Regions from separate parts of the Paraburkholderia sp. USG1 genome, predicted to be linked through region 1. Evidence: riboswitches for the same ligand, from Rfam matches in the RefSeq annotation. Region 1 holds a riboswitch; the other holds the start of a gene.
The links. Region 1 has a riboswitch for glycine ahead of gcvT (glycine cleavage system aminomethyltransferase GcvT). Riboswitches for the same ligand answer to the same signal wherever they lie in the genome.

Region 1 (5,312 bases):
TGCCGTGCGCCGAAGCGGGAATCAGGCAGACATTGCGATGCGCTTCGCCGCGCGACGCGTGATACGCGTGAATGATCAACAGGCCCGCGTACTCGCCTTGCGAGCCAGCGTTCGGCTGCAGCGACACGGCTGCGTAGCCGGTGGCCGCGACCAGCATCGCTTCGAGCTGATCGATCATTTCGCGATAGCCGACGGTTTGCTCGGCCGGCGCGAACGGATGGATCTGGCCGAATTCAGGCCACGTGACCGGCAGCATTTCCGAGGTCGCGTTCAGCTTCATCGTGCACGAGCCGAGCGGGATCATCGAGCGGTCGAGCGCGAGATCCTTGTCCGACAGGCTGCGCAGATAACGCAGCATTTCCGTTTCCGAATGATGACGATTGAACACGTGGTGCGTGAGATACGCGCTGGTGCGTTCGAGCGCGGCCGGCACCGATGCAATGTTCGACGCGGACACCTTTTCGTCGAGCGTGTCGACGTGCGGGATGTCTTTGGCGCCCGCGGCTTGCGCGAACACTTCGAGCAGATCGGCCAGGTCGCGGCGCGTGGTGGTTTCGTCGACCGACAGGCCGACTTGCGTGTCGCTCACGCGGCGCAGGTTGATGCGCTTCGCAAGCGCGGCGTCGTGCAGCGCTTGCGTGTGCGTGCCGGATTCGAACGTGAGCGTGTCGAAGAAGGTTTCGTTGGCGAGCGTGTAACCGAGTTGCTTCGCGCCTTCCGCCAGCAACGCGGCGATGCGGTTCACGCGCAGCGCGATCGTCTTCAGGCCGTGCGGGCCGTGATAGACGGCGTACATGCTGGCCATGATCGCGAGCAGCGCTTGCGCGGTACATACGTTCGAGGTGGCCTTCTCGCGGCGGATATGTTGCTCGCGCGTCTGCAGCGCGAGACGCAGCGCGGGGTTGCCTTGCGCGTCGACGGTCACGCCGACGAGGCGGCCCGGCATCTGGCGCTTGAATTCGTCGCGCACGGCGAGGTAAGCCGCATGCGGGCCGCCGAAGCCGACCGGCACGCCGAAGCGCTGCGTATTGCCGACGGCCACGTCCGCGCCCCATTCGCCCGGCGGCGTGAGGACGGTCAGCGCGAGCAGGTCGGCGGCGACCACCACGTGGCCGCCCGCTGCGTGGATGGCTTCGGCCAGGGCGCGGTAGTCGCGCACGTCGCCATTCACGCCCGGGTATTGCAGCAACACGCCGAACGCGTTCGCGTTCGCCGCTTCCGCAGCCGGGCCCACTTTCACTTCGATGCCGACCGGCGTGGCGCGCGTCTTCACCACTTCGATGGTTTGCGGCAGCACGTCGTCGGCCACATAGAACACGTTCGACTTCGGCTTGCCGATGCGTTGCAGCAGCGTCATCGCCTCGGCCGCGGCCGTGGCTTCGTCGAGCAGCGACGCATTCGAGATCGCGAGACCCGTCAGGTCGACGATCATCTGCTGGAAGTTCAGCAGCGCTTCCAGACGGCCTTGCGAAATTTCCGGCTGGTACGGCGTGTACGCGGTGTACCACGCCGGATTTTCCAGCACGTTACGCAGGATCACCGTCGGCGTGTGCGCGTTGTAATAGCCCTGCCCGATGTACGAGCGGAACACCTGGTTCTTGTCCGCGAGTTCGCGCAACACGGCGAGCGCTTCGGCTTCGCTCTTCGGTTGCGCGAAGGGGCCGAGCGGCAGCGGTTCGGTGCGGCGGATCGTCTTCGGAATGACGGCGTCGATCAGCGCGGCGCGCGACGCGAAGCCGAGGGCTTCGAGCATCGCTTGCTGGTCGGCCGAATCCGGGCCGATGTGCCGTTCGGCGAAGGCGTCATGCACTTCGAGCGCGGCGAGCGAGAGAGGAGTGCGGTTCATCAGACGATCCGGGTGTTCGAGCTTCATGGGTGTTCCTGGCGGTGCGGCTGTCTCTGCGCGAGGGACGCGCCGCACCTGACGGTTTGACTTTAACGAATGGTGAATCAGGCGCCGATCGACTTGCTGTATGCGTCGGCGTCGATCAGGCGGTCCAGCGCGGCGTCCGCGGCCGGCTTGATCTTGAAGAGCCAGCTATCGTACGGCGTGCTGTTGACCAAATCAGGCGTATCGGCCACGGCGGTGTTCGCTTCGATGATTTCGCCCGAGACCGGTGCGTAGATATCTGAAGCGGCCTTGACCGATTCGATCACGGCGACGGTGTCGCCCGCGCTCACGGTCTTGCCCAGTTCCTGCACTTCGAAGAAGACGATATCGCCGAGCGCTTCCTGCGCGTGGTCGGTGATGCCGACCGTCAGCGTGCCGTCCGCTTCGGTACGGACCCACTCGTGCGATTCGGTGTATTTCAGATCGGCCGGAATGCTCATCGGATGCTCCTATGCGGTGTGATTCGGTAGTAACTAAAAGGGCCCCCAAACCTGTCGCTTCGCGCCAGGTCCCCCCGAGGGGGAACAAGAAAACTTGGGGCGGCCCGGCGTTTTCTTGTGAAGGTTTGCGCACGCGCCGGTCTGCTTAAACCGCGAGCACTTTGCCGTTGCGCACGAACGGCAGTTTTACCACGCTTGCGGGAACGTTTTTGTCACGAATCTGAACGTGAACGGTGTCGCCCGGCTGCACGCCTTTCGGCACGCGCGCAAAGGCGATCGATTCCTGCATGGTCGGGGAAAAAGTGCCGCTGGTGATTTCGCCTTCGCCCTGCGGCGTGACGACTTTCTGATGAGCACGCAGCACGCCTGCTGCCTTGCCGTTGTCCTTCAGCAGGATCAGGCCGACGAACGCGGCCTGCGAACCGTCCGCTTCCAGCTTGCTCTTGCCCACGAAGTCGCGCGGCGAGGTGAGGTCGACCGTCCAGGCGAGGCCGGCGTCGAGCGGCGAGACATTGTCGTCCATGTCCTGGCCGTACAGGTTCATGCCGGCTTCGAGGCGCAGCGTGTCGCGCGCACCGAGGCCGGCCGGGCGCACACCTTGCGCGCGTAGCGCGTTCCACAGTGCTTCGACGCGATTCGCCGGCACGATGATTTCGAAGCCGTCTTCGCCGGTGTAGCCCGTGCGCGCGACCGTCAATTCGCCGAACGGCGTGTCTGCGATACGGGCGGCGTTGAAGGGCTTCAACGCCTCGGTGGCGGCGCGCGTAGCCGGCACGGTTTGCCAGACTTTTTCGCGAGCGTTCGGGCCTTGCACGGCGACGATCGCGTAGTCGCGGCGCGGCGTGATGGTCAGGCCGAAGCCGCCTTCGGCGTTGAGCCGGCCGAACCAGGCGATGTCCTTGTCGGCGGTGCCGGCGTTGACGACCACGCGGAAGTGATCTTCGCCGAAGTAATAGACGATCAGGTCGTCGATCACGCCGCCGTTCGGGTTCAGCAGGCAGGAGTACAGCGCGCGGCCGGGCGTTTGCAGCTTGGCGACGTTATTGGCCAGCGCATATTCGAAGAAGGCGCGCACGCGCTCGCCGGTGAAATCGACGACGCACATGTGCGAGACGTCGAACATGCCGGCGTCGGTGCGCACGGCGCGGTGTTCGTCGATCTGCGAGCCGTAGTTGACGGGCATGTCCCAGCCACCGAAATCGACCATGCGGGCATTGAGCGCGCGATGGGTGGCGTTGAGCGGGGTGTGTTTGAGTTCGGTCATGGGGCCTCGGGCATCTCGCGAAACAAAAAAGGCCATGCGGCGCTACGCCTCGCGGCCTGACGGCTGCGAGCGATGCGTTGTTGCATGGCCCCTCTGTCCTCGATACCTGAGAGATTGCGTTGCCGTGCGAACGTGAATCCGCCACGGTGAAACGCGCGCCCCTTCGGTGGGCAGCCTGCCAAATCTGCTCGCACGCATACGAAACGCGCGATGCAGACGGCTACTGCCGCTCTCCAGAGTGCGAAAAACCGGTGCCTTGATGCTGCCTCAACACGGGTTTTCCGACGCGGTCGGTCCTTTTGCCTGAGAGTTTGCGGGTGTGCCCCTTCGGCGGCGCGGCCTGCGGTTTTCTGCGGCCAGCACGCTCTCCCGACGCGTGCGGCGAATGTACGCGAGGGCCGGGGGCTTGTCAAATAAAGGCCCGCGAGTGGCATGGCACCTGACGCGGCGCTTTGGCGTTCGTCAAAAAAGCGCGCATTGTGATGCCAGCTCTCTTGGTGCTCCGTAGCCCGAACGCGCGGCGATTATTCGCCGATGGCGTGTGCCGCGTTGTCCAGTTCCTGATTCAGCACGCGCTGTTCGTCGCTGGACAGGCCGCCGCCATGTTGCGCGGCCATGTCGTGCGCTTCCTGACGGATCACGTCGAGGCGATGATGCAGCGCGCCGCCTTGGGGCGGCGGGTAATAGCCCTGATTCACGCGGTTATCGATACGGCGGCCGAGATTCTCGATGCGGCCGTCGACCTGGCGCAGGCGCTGATCCGCGATCTGTTGCGGGCTGGGACGAGGGGCGGGCGCGGGTTGAGGCGTCACCACACAGGCGGCGAGGGAACTGAGCAGGGCGCACGCGGCAAGCGCGCGGATGGAACGGGGCATGAACTCTCCGGAAGTCATTGTGGTTTTGTGTTGTTACTCGGAAAGCAACGGCTGACTGCCGGAGCACGCTGACCGGGAACACGGCCTTATTTGTAACGTTATGTTCCTTTCGGGCCTGTCAGGATTGTGGCCTGTGCGGCGTGGGCGGCGAGTGCGGTTTTAGGTACACAAGCCGTGCCGACGCGCAGGCAAACGGGTCAGCGAACGCGTTCAAACGGCAGCCGGATGCCTTCTTCCGAACTGCGGGCGGCGAGTTCGATAATTGTCATTACATCGACGGCATCCTGCGCGCTGACCGGGAACTTCACGCCGTTCTGGATGGCGTCGGCCACGGCGATATAGAAGCCCGCGTAATTTCCATTACGCGTCGGCAGCTCGCGGTCCACTTCCTGATTGCCTTCCAGCACGCGCAGCACGCCTGCCGCATTGCCGGCGCCGAAGCCTTCGTCGCCGGGTCGCAGGCCGGCCTTCAACTGGTCTTCCTGCGTGTCGAGCCCATATTTCATGTAGCTGCCGCGCGTGCCGTGAATCGTGAATCGCGGCGCGACCAGAGCAGTCAACGCGCTGGCGTGCAACACGACTTCGAACTCGCCATAGCCGAGCTGGATATGCACGTAGTCCGGCGCGCTGGCCTCGTCGCGATGCGTGCGCACCGTGGCCAGCAAGCTCTGCGGCGTGCCGAACAGCGCCAACGCCTGGTCGACCAGATGCGGCCCGAGGTCCAGCAGCAAGCCGCCGCCGCGCGACGCTTCCTCGCGCCAGCGCTGCCGCACCTCCGGCCGGAAACGGTCGAAATGCGATTCGTATTGCGTGACCCGTCCCAATTCCCCGCTCGCGAGCAG
Region 2 (5,312 bases), on a different contig from region 1:
CGTTGCGTCCGCTTCACCGAGTGACACCGAGTGGCACCGGACGACACTGAATGAGCACGATCGGCCATACTTCGCCCGCCTCCGCAGCCCGATTGGCCGCGCTCAGGCACAATCGTCTTTTCGCCGCGCGTGCGGCCCGACCCTGTGCGTTTCGCTTCCCATCCTGCCTCGATGAGTTCAGCCACTCCCGCCGACGGCGCGCCCCACTGGCAGCGCAATCTCTATGTCTGTCTGTTCGGTTCGTTCACGACCATCGTCGCGATGACCCTGCTGCTGCCGTTCCTGCCGCTCTATGTGCAGCAGCTCGGCGTGCATCCGGCCGCGGCCGCCGTGCAATGGTCGGGCGTCGCGTTCGGCGCGACGTTCCTCGCCGCGGCGCTGGTGTCGCCGCTGTGGGGACGCATGGCCGACCGCTACGGACGCAAGCTGATCCTGATTCGCGCGAGTCTCGGCATGGCCGTCGTGATGTCCCTGCTCGGGCTTGCGCAGAATGTCTGGCAACTGGTGGGACTGCGCTTTCTGGCGGGACTCGTCGGCGGCTATGCGTCGGGCGCGACCGTCATGATCGCCACGCAGACGCCGCGCGGACGCACCGGCTGGGCGCTCGGCACGTTGGCCTCGGGCGTGATGGCGGGCAGTCTCGTCGGCCCGCTGGTAGGCGGCGCGCTGCCGCCGCTGATCGGCATCCGCAATACGTTTTTCATTGCGGGGGCGATGATCTTCTGTGCTTTCATTGCGACCACGCTGCTCGTCAAGGAACAACCGGTGGACCGCACACGCGGCAAATCGCACGAGGAGCGGGCGGCCACCGGCTGGGCCACCGTGCCGGACCTGCGCCCCGTGCTGGCGATGCTGTTCACCTCCGGCTTGCTGATGTTCGCCAACATGTCGATCGAGCCGATCATCACCGTGTACGTCGGCCAACTGGTGCACGACGCGAGGCACGTCACGCTCGTGTCGGGCTTCGTGATGTCGGCCTCCGCGCTCGGCAGCGTGCTGGCGGCTTCGCGCGTGGGCCGTCTCGCCGACCGGATCGGCGCGCCGAAAGTGATCGTGACGTGTCTCAGCGTGTGCGCGGTGCTGCTCGTGCCGCAGGCGTTCGTCACGAGCGGCCTGCAACTGGTGGTGCTGCGCTTTCTGATGGGGCTCGCGCTGGCCGGCCTGTTGCCGTGCATTACGAGCGTGATCCGCCATAACGTGCCCGACCGTTCCGCCGGCTATATCCTCGGCTACGCGACTTCGGCGAATTACGCGGGACAGGTCACAGGGCCGCTCGCGGGCGGCTTTGTCGGGGCGCACTTCGGCATGCAGTCGGTGTTTCTCATCACCAGCGCGTTGATGCTATGCGGGGCGCTGTTCAACGGCTGGGTGTTCAGAGGTTCGGGTTCCGGTTCGGGCTCGGGCTCCGCTTCGGCGCGCGGCGGATAACGCGCCGCAAAAAATCAGCGGCGCGAATCGAGCGCAATGCGCACCGCGAGTCCGGCAAGCACGGTGCCCATCAACCAGCGCTGCACCAGCAGCCACACCGGGCGCCCGGCGAGAAACACGGCAATCGAGCCCGCCATGCTCGCGATCAACGCATTGACGGTCACGCTGATAACGATCTGCACGCAGCCCAGCGCGATCGATTGCGAAAGCACGCTGCCGTGTCCCGGCGAAATGAACTGCGGCAACAGCGACAGGTACATCACCGCGATCTTCGGGTTCGCGAGATTGGTGACGAGCCCCATCGTGAAGAGCTTGCGGCGGCTGTCGTGCGGCAGGTCGCGCACCTGGAACGGCGAGCGGCCACCCGGCTTGACCGCTTGCCATGCCAGATACAGCAGATAGAGCGCGCCGCAGAAACGCAATGCGTCGTACGCGTACGGCACAGTCAACAGCAGCGCGGTAATGCCGAATGCGGCGCAGAACATGTAGAACACGTAGCCGAGCGCGACGCCGCCAAGCGAAACGAGACCCGCGCGGCGCCCCTGGCAGAGCGATCGCGAGATCAGATAGATCATGTTCGGCCCGGGCGTGAGCACCATGCCGAGCGAGACCAGACCGAAGGCGAGCAACGTTGTGAGGGCGGGCACGGCATTCTCCTTTGCGAATGAAAGTCGGATAGTGCCGCCAAATATAGCCGATGCGGGCGCTTTCAGCCCCACAGCCGGCTTGAAAGATTCGCATCGGAGTAGAAACCGCATTCATCTTCAGACGTGCCGTTTCAGACCGCTACTCGCACGGTGCATTGCAGGAAACACTTGCGGCGAATTATTTTGACCGGTATTGTCGAGCCGTTCTGCAATGCAGCGCGGGAGAGATCGTCAGATGTTCGTGACGACGCCGACGGAGCAACCGCCCCGGAAACTCTCAGGCAAAAGGACCGCGCAGCAGGAACATCTGGAGAGCGGCGCATCGGCATAGCCTGTGCGCCCACCGAAGGGGATTCCCCGCACACGGCTCGCATCGGGCCGGCCGCTGCGGAGAAGAAACTCTCAGGTACATGGACAGATGGGGCATCAGCGCCGGTTTCGACACGAAATCGACACCGGTGATGCTCAACTACTCTGGACCATGTCATGTCACGAATCGCCATTATCGGCGCCGGCATTACCGGCGTCACGACCGCTCACGCCCTCGCCCAGCGCGGCCACCACGTTACTGTCTTCGAGCGCCATCGCTATGCGGCAATGGAGACCTCGTTCGCCAACGGCGGCCAGTTGTCCGCCAGCAATGCCGAAGTCTGGAACAGCGCCGCCACCGTCATGAAAGGACTGCGCTGGATGCTCACGCGCGACGCCCCGCTGCTGCTCAATCCCGCGCCCACCTGGCACAAATACTCGTGGATGGGCGAATTTCTGCGGCAGATTCCGCACTACCGGGCGAACACGGTCGAAACCGTGCGGCTCGCGATTGCCGCGCGCGAGCATCTGTTTTCGATTGCCGAGACCGAGGGCATCGACTTCGATCTGGAGCGGCGCGGCATTCTGCACATCTACAAGACCCGCAAGGAATTCGACGCTGCGAGCAAGGTGAACGAACTGTTGCGCGAAGGCGGACTCGACCGCAACCCGGTCACGGCGGGCGAGTTGCATGGCATCGAACCCACGCTGCATGGCGATTTCTACGGCGGATTTTTCACGCCGTCCGATTCGACCGGCGATATTCACAAGTTCACGCGCGGTCTCGCTCAGGCGTGCGTGCGGCACGGCGTCGAGTTTCACTACGACGCGGAGATCACGTCGATCGAGCAGCCTGGCGAGGGCCGCTTTTCGCTGGCGGTCAATCTCGAAGGCGAATCGCAGCGGTTTGCGTTCGAGCGGGTCGTCGTGTGCGCCGGCGTGAAGAGCCGAGATTTTGCGGCCATGTTGGGCGACCACGTGAACATCTACCCGGTGAAAGGCTATTCGATCACCGTCTGTCTCGACGACGAGATCAGCCAGCAGCGTGCCCCCTGGGTGAGTCTGCTCGACGATAGCGCGAAGATCGTCACGAGCCGGTTGGGCATGGATCGCTTTCGCGTGGCCGGCACGGCCGAGATCAACGGCTTCAACCGCGATATCCGTTCGGACCGGATTGCGCCGCTAGTGGACTGGACCCGGCGTTATTTCCCCGAGGTGTCGACCTCGCGCGTGGTCCCTTGGGCGGGCTTGCGGCCGATGCTGCCGAGCATGTTGCCCAAGGTAGGCCGAGGAAAGCGGCGTGGCGTGTTCTACAACACCGGGCATGGGCATCTGGGCTGGACGTTGTCGGCCGCGACGGCGCAGGCGCTGGCGGGCGCGATCCGGTAGGCTTGCGGCGGGATTTTTTTGCCGACGGCGGCGGATTGTATTGATCTCACCGCCGTCATCCAATGCGAGCAAAATCCGCCACTTCTGCTAGTGTTCTCCCATCCGTATCACTTCCGTGGAGAACGCATGCCACACGGTCGCGCCGCGAAACACCAGGCGGACAGCGCACGCCTGAGCGATGCACAGATCGCCGCGGAGGCGACGCAGCGTCTCGCCTGGGACGCCGCGGTCCCTGAACACGCCGTAAAGGTTCACGTCTCGCGCGGCCGCATCACGCTACGCGGCGAACTGCAGCGCGATCAGCAACGCACCGCCGCACTCGAAGACGTGACCCGCCTGTTCGGCGTAACCGGCGTTTCGGATCACACCGTCGTCAAGCCCAAATGAAGTCAGGCTGCATCCGTTTGCCGCAACAGCGTGCGGCAATGCCTCGCGATCTGCTTTTCCTCTTCCGTGTGAATCGCCCTCACCTTGCCCGCCGGATCGCCTTCCGTTAGCCCCATGAAAGCGAGCCCGTCGCACACGCGCCGCCGGATCTCCTGGCTGTGTTCGCCGATGCCGCCGGTAAATACCAGCAAATCGATTCCGCCCAGCAGCGCCGCATAGCCGCCGATCGTCTTGCGCACCGCTGTGGCAAATGCATCGAGCGCCAGCGACGCATTTGTATCGCCCGCCGCGGCGCGTTTTTCGAGCGCCTGCATATCGCTCTCGCCATCCGCGTAGCCGGCGAGGCCGCTCTCGCGATTGAGCAGCGTCTCCAACGCGCCCGCATCGAGCTTTTCCACGCGCATCAGATACAGCAGCACACCGGGGTCGAGATCGCCGCTGCGTGTGCCCATCGGCACGCCGCCGGTCGGGGTCAGCCCCATCGACGTATCGACCGATTGGCCGTCGCGTAGCGCGCATACGCTCGACCCGTTGCCGAGGTGCGCGAACACCGCGCGCGCCGGCAAGTCGGCGCCGAGCCGCGTCACCAGCGATTCGTATGAGAGCCCGTGAAAACCGTAGCGCATCACGCCGGCCTCCACATAGCGGCGCGGCAACGCAAGCTGCGCCGCACGCGGCGGCAGCGTGGCATGAAACGCCGTATCGAAGCAGGCAAAATGCGGCGCGTCGGCGAAAATGGTCTCTGCCTCGTCGATCAGCGCAAGCGCGGGGGGAATATGCAGCGGCGCAAAGTGCACGGCGTCCTGCAACTGACGGCGCACCCCGGCGGTAATCCGCTGATGCGCGCGCAGACGCGGTCCGCCGTGCACCACCCGATGCCCCACCGCCGAAGGCCGCGCATGGTGCTGTTGCGCGAGAACCTGCGCGAGCTTTTGCAATGCATCGGTCTGCGATTCCAGCTCGTGCTCCTGCTGCACCAGCACGCGGCCATCGGGCGCCTTGATCCGCAAGCTGCCGTCGCTGCGTCCAATGCCTTCCGCGCTGCCTTCCAGCAGGAGGGATTCGTCGTCGCCCGTGCGCCTGAAGAGCCCGAACTTCAACGAGGACGAACCGCTGTTCAGCACCAGAATCGTTTGATCCTCTGCACCGCCT

Region 2: linked by a shared signal. The riboswitch ahead of NE850_RS06695 (D-amino acid dehydrogenase) and the one ahead of gcvT (glycine cleavage system aminomethyltransferase GcvT) in region 1 are both predicted to bind glycine.

Annotation. Positions count from the first base shown of each region.
Region 1 covers NZ_JAMWXW010000010.1:166,787-172,098, reverse strand. Annotated here, with positions in the region: gene gcvP (aminomethyl-transferring glycine dehydrogenase) at 1-1,873, opposite strand, end outside; gene gcvH (glycine cleavage system protein GcvH) at 1,951-2,331, opposite strand; gene gcvT (glycine cleavage system aminomethyltransferase GcvT) at 2,477-3,595, opposite strand; glycine riboswitch at 3,679-3,842, opposite strand; glycine riboswitch at 3,876-3,977, opposite strand; gene NE850_RS15785 (hypothetical protein) at 4,120-4,470, opposite strand; gene NE850_RS15780 (oxidoreductase) at 4,668-5,312, opposite strand, start outside.
Region 2 covers NZ_JAMWXW010000004.1:52,570-57,881, reverse strand. Annotated here, with positions in the region: gene NE850_RS06705 (MFS transporter) at 172-1,428, shown strand; gene NE850_RS06700 (LysE family translocator) at 1,443-2,075, opposite strand; glycine riboswitch at 2,285-2,378, shown strand; gene NE850_RS06695 (D-amino acid dehydrogenase) at 2,562-3,773, shown strand; gene NE850_RS06690 (BON domain-containing protein) at 3,900-4,160, shown strand; gene NE850_RS06685 (acetate/propionate family kinase) at 4,163-5,312, opposite strand, start outside.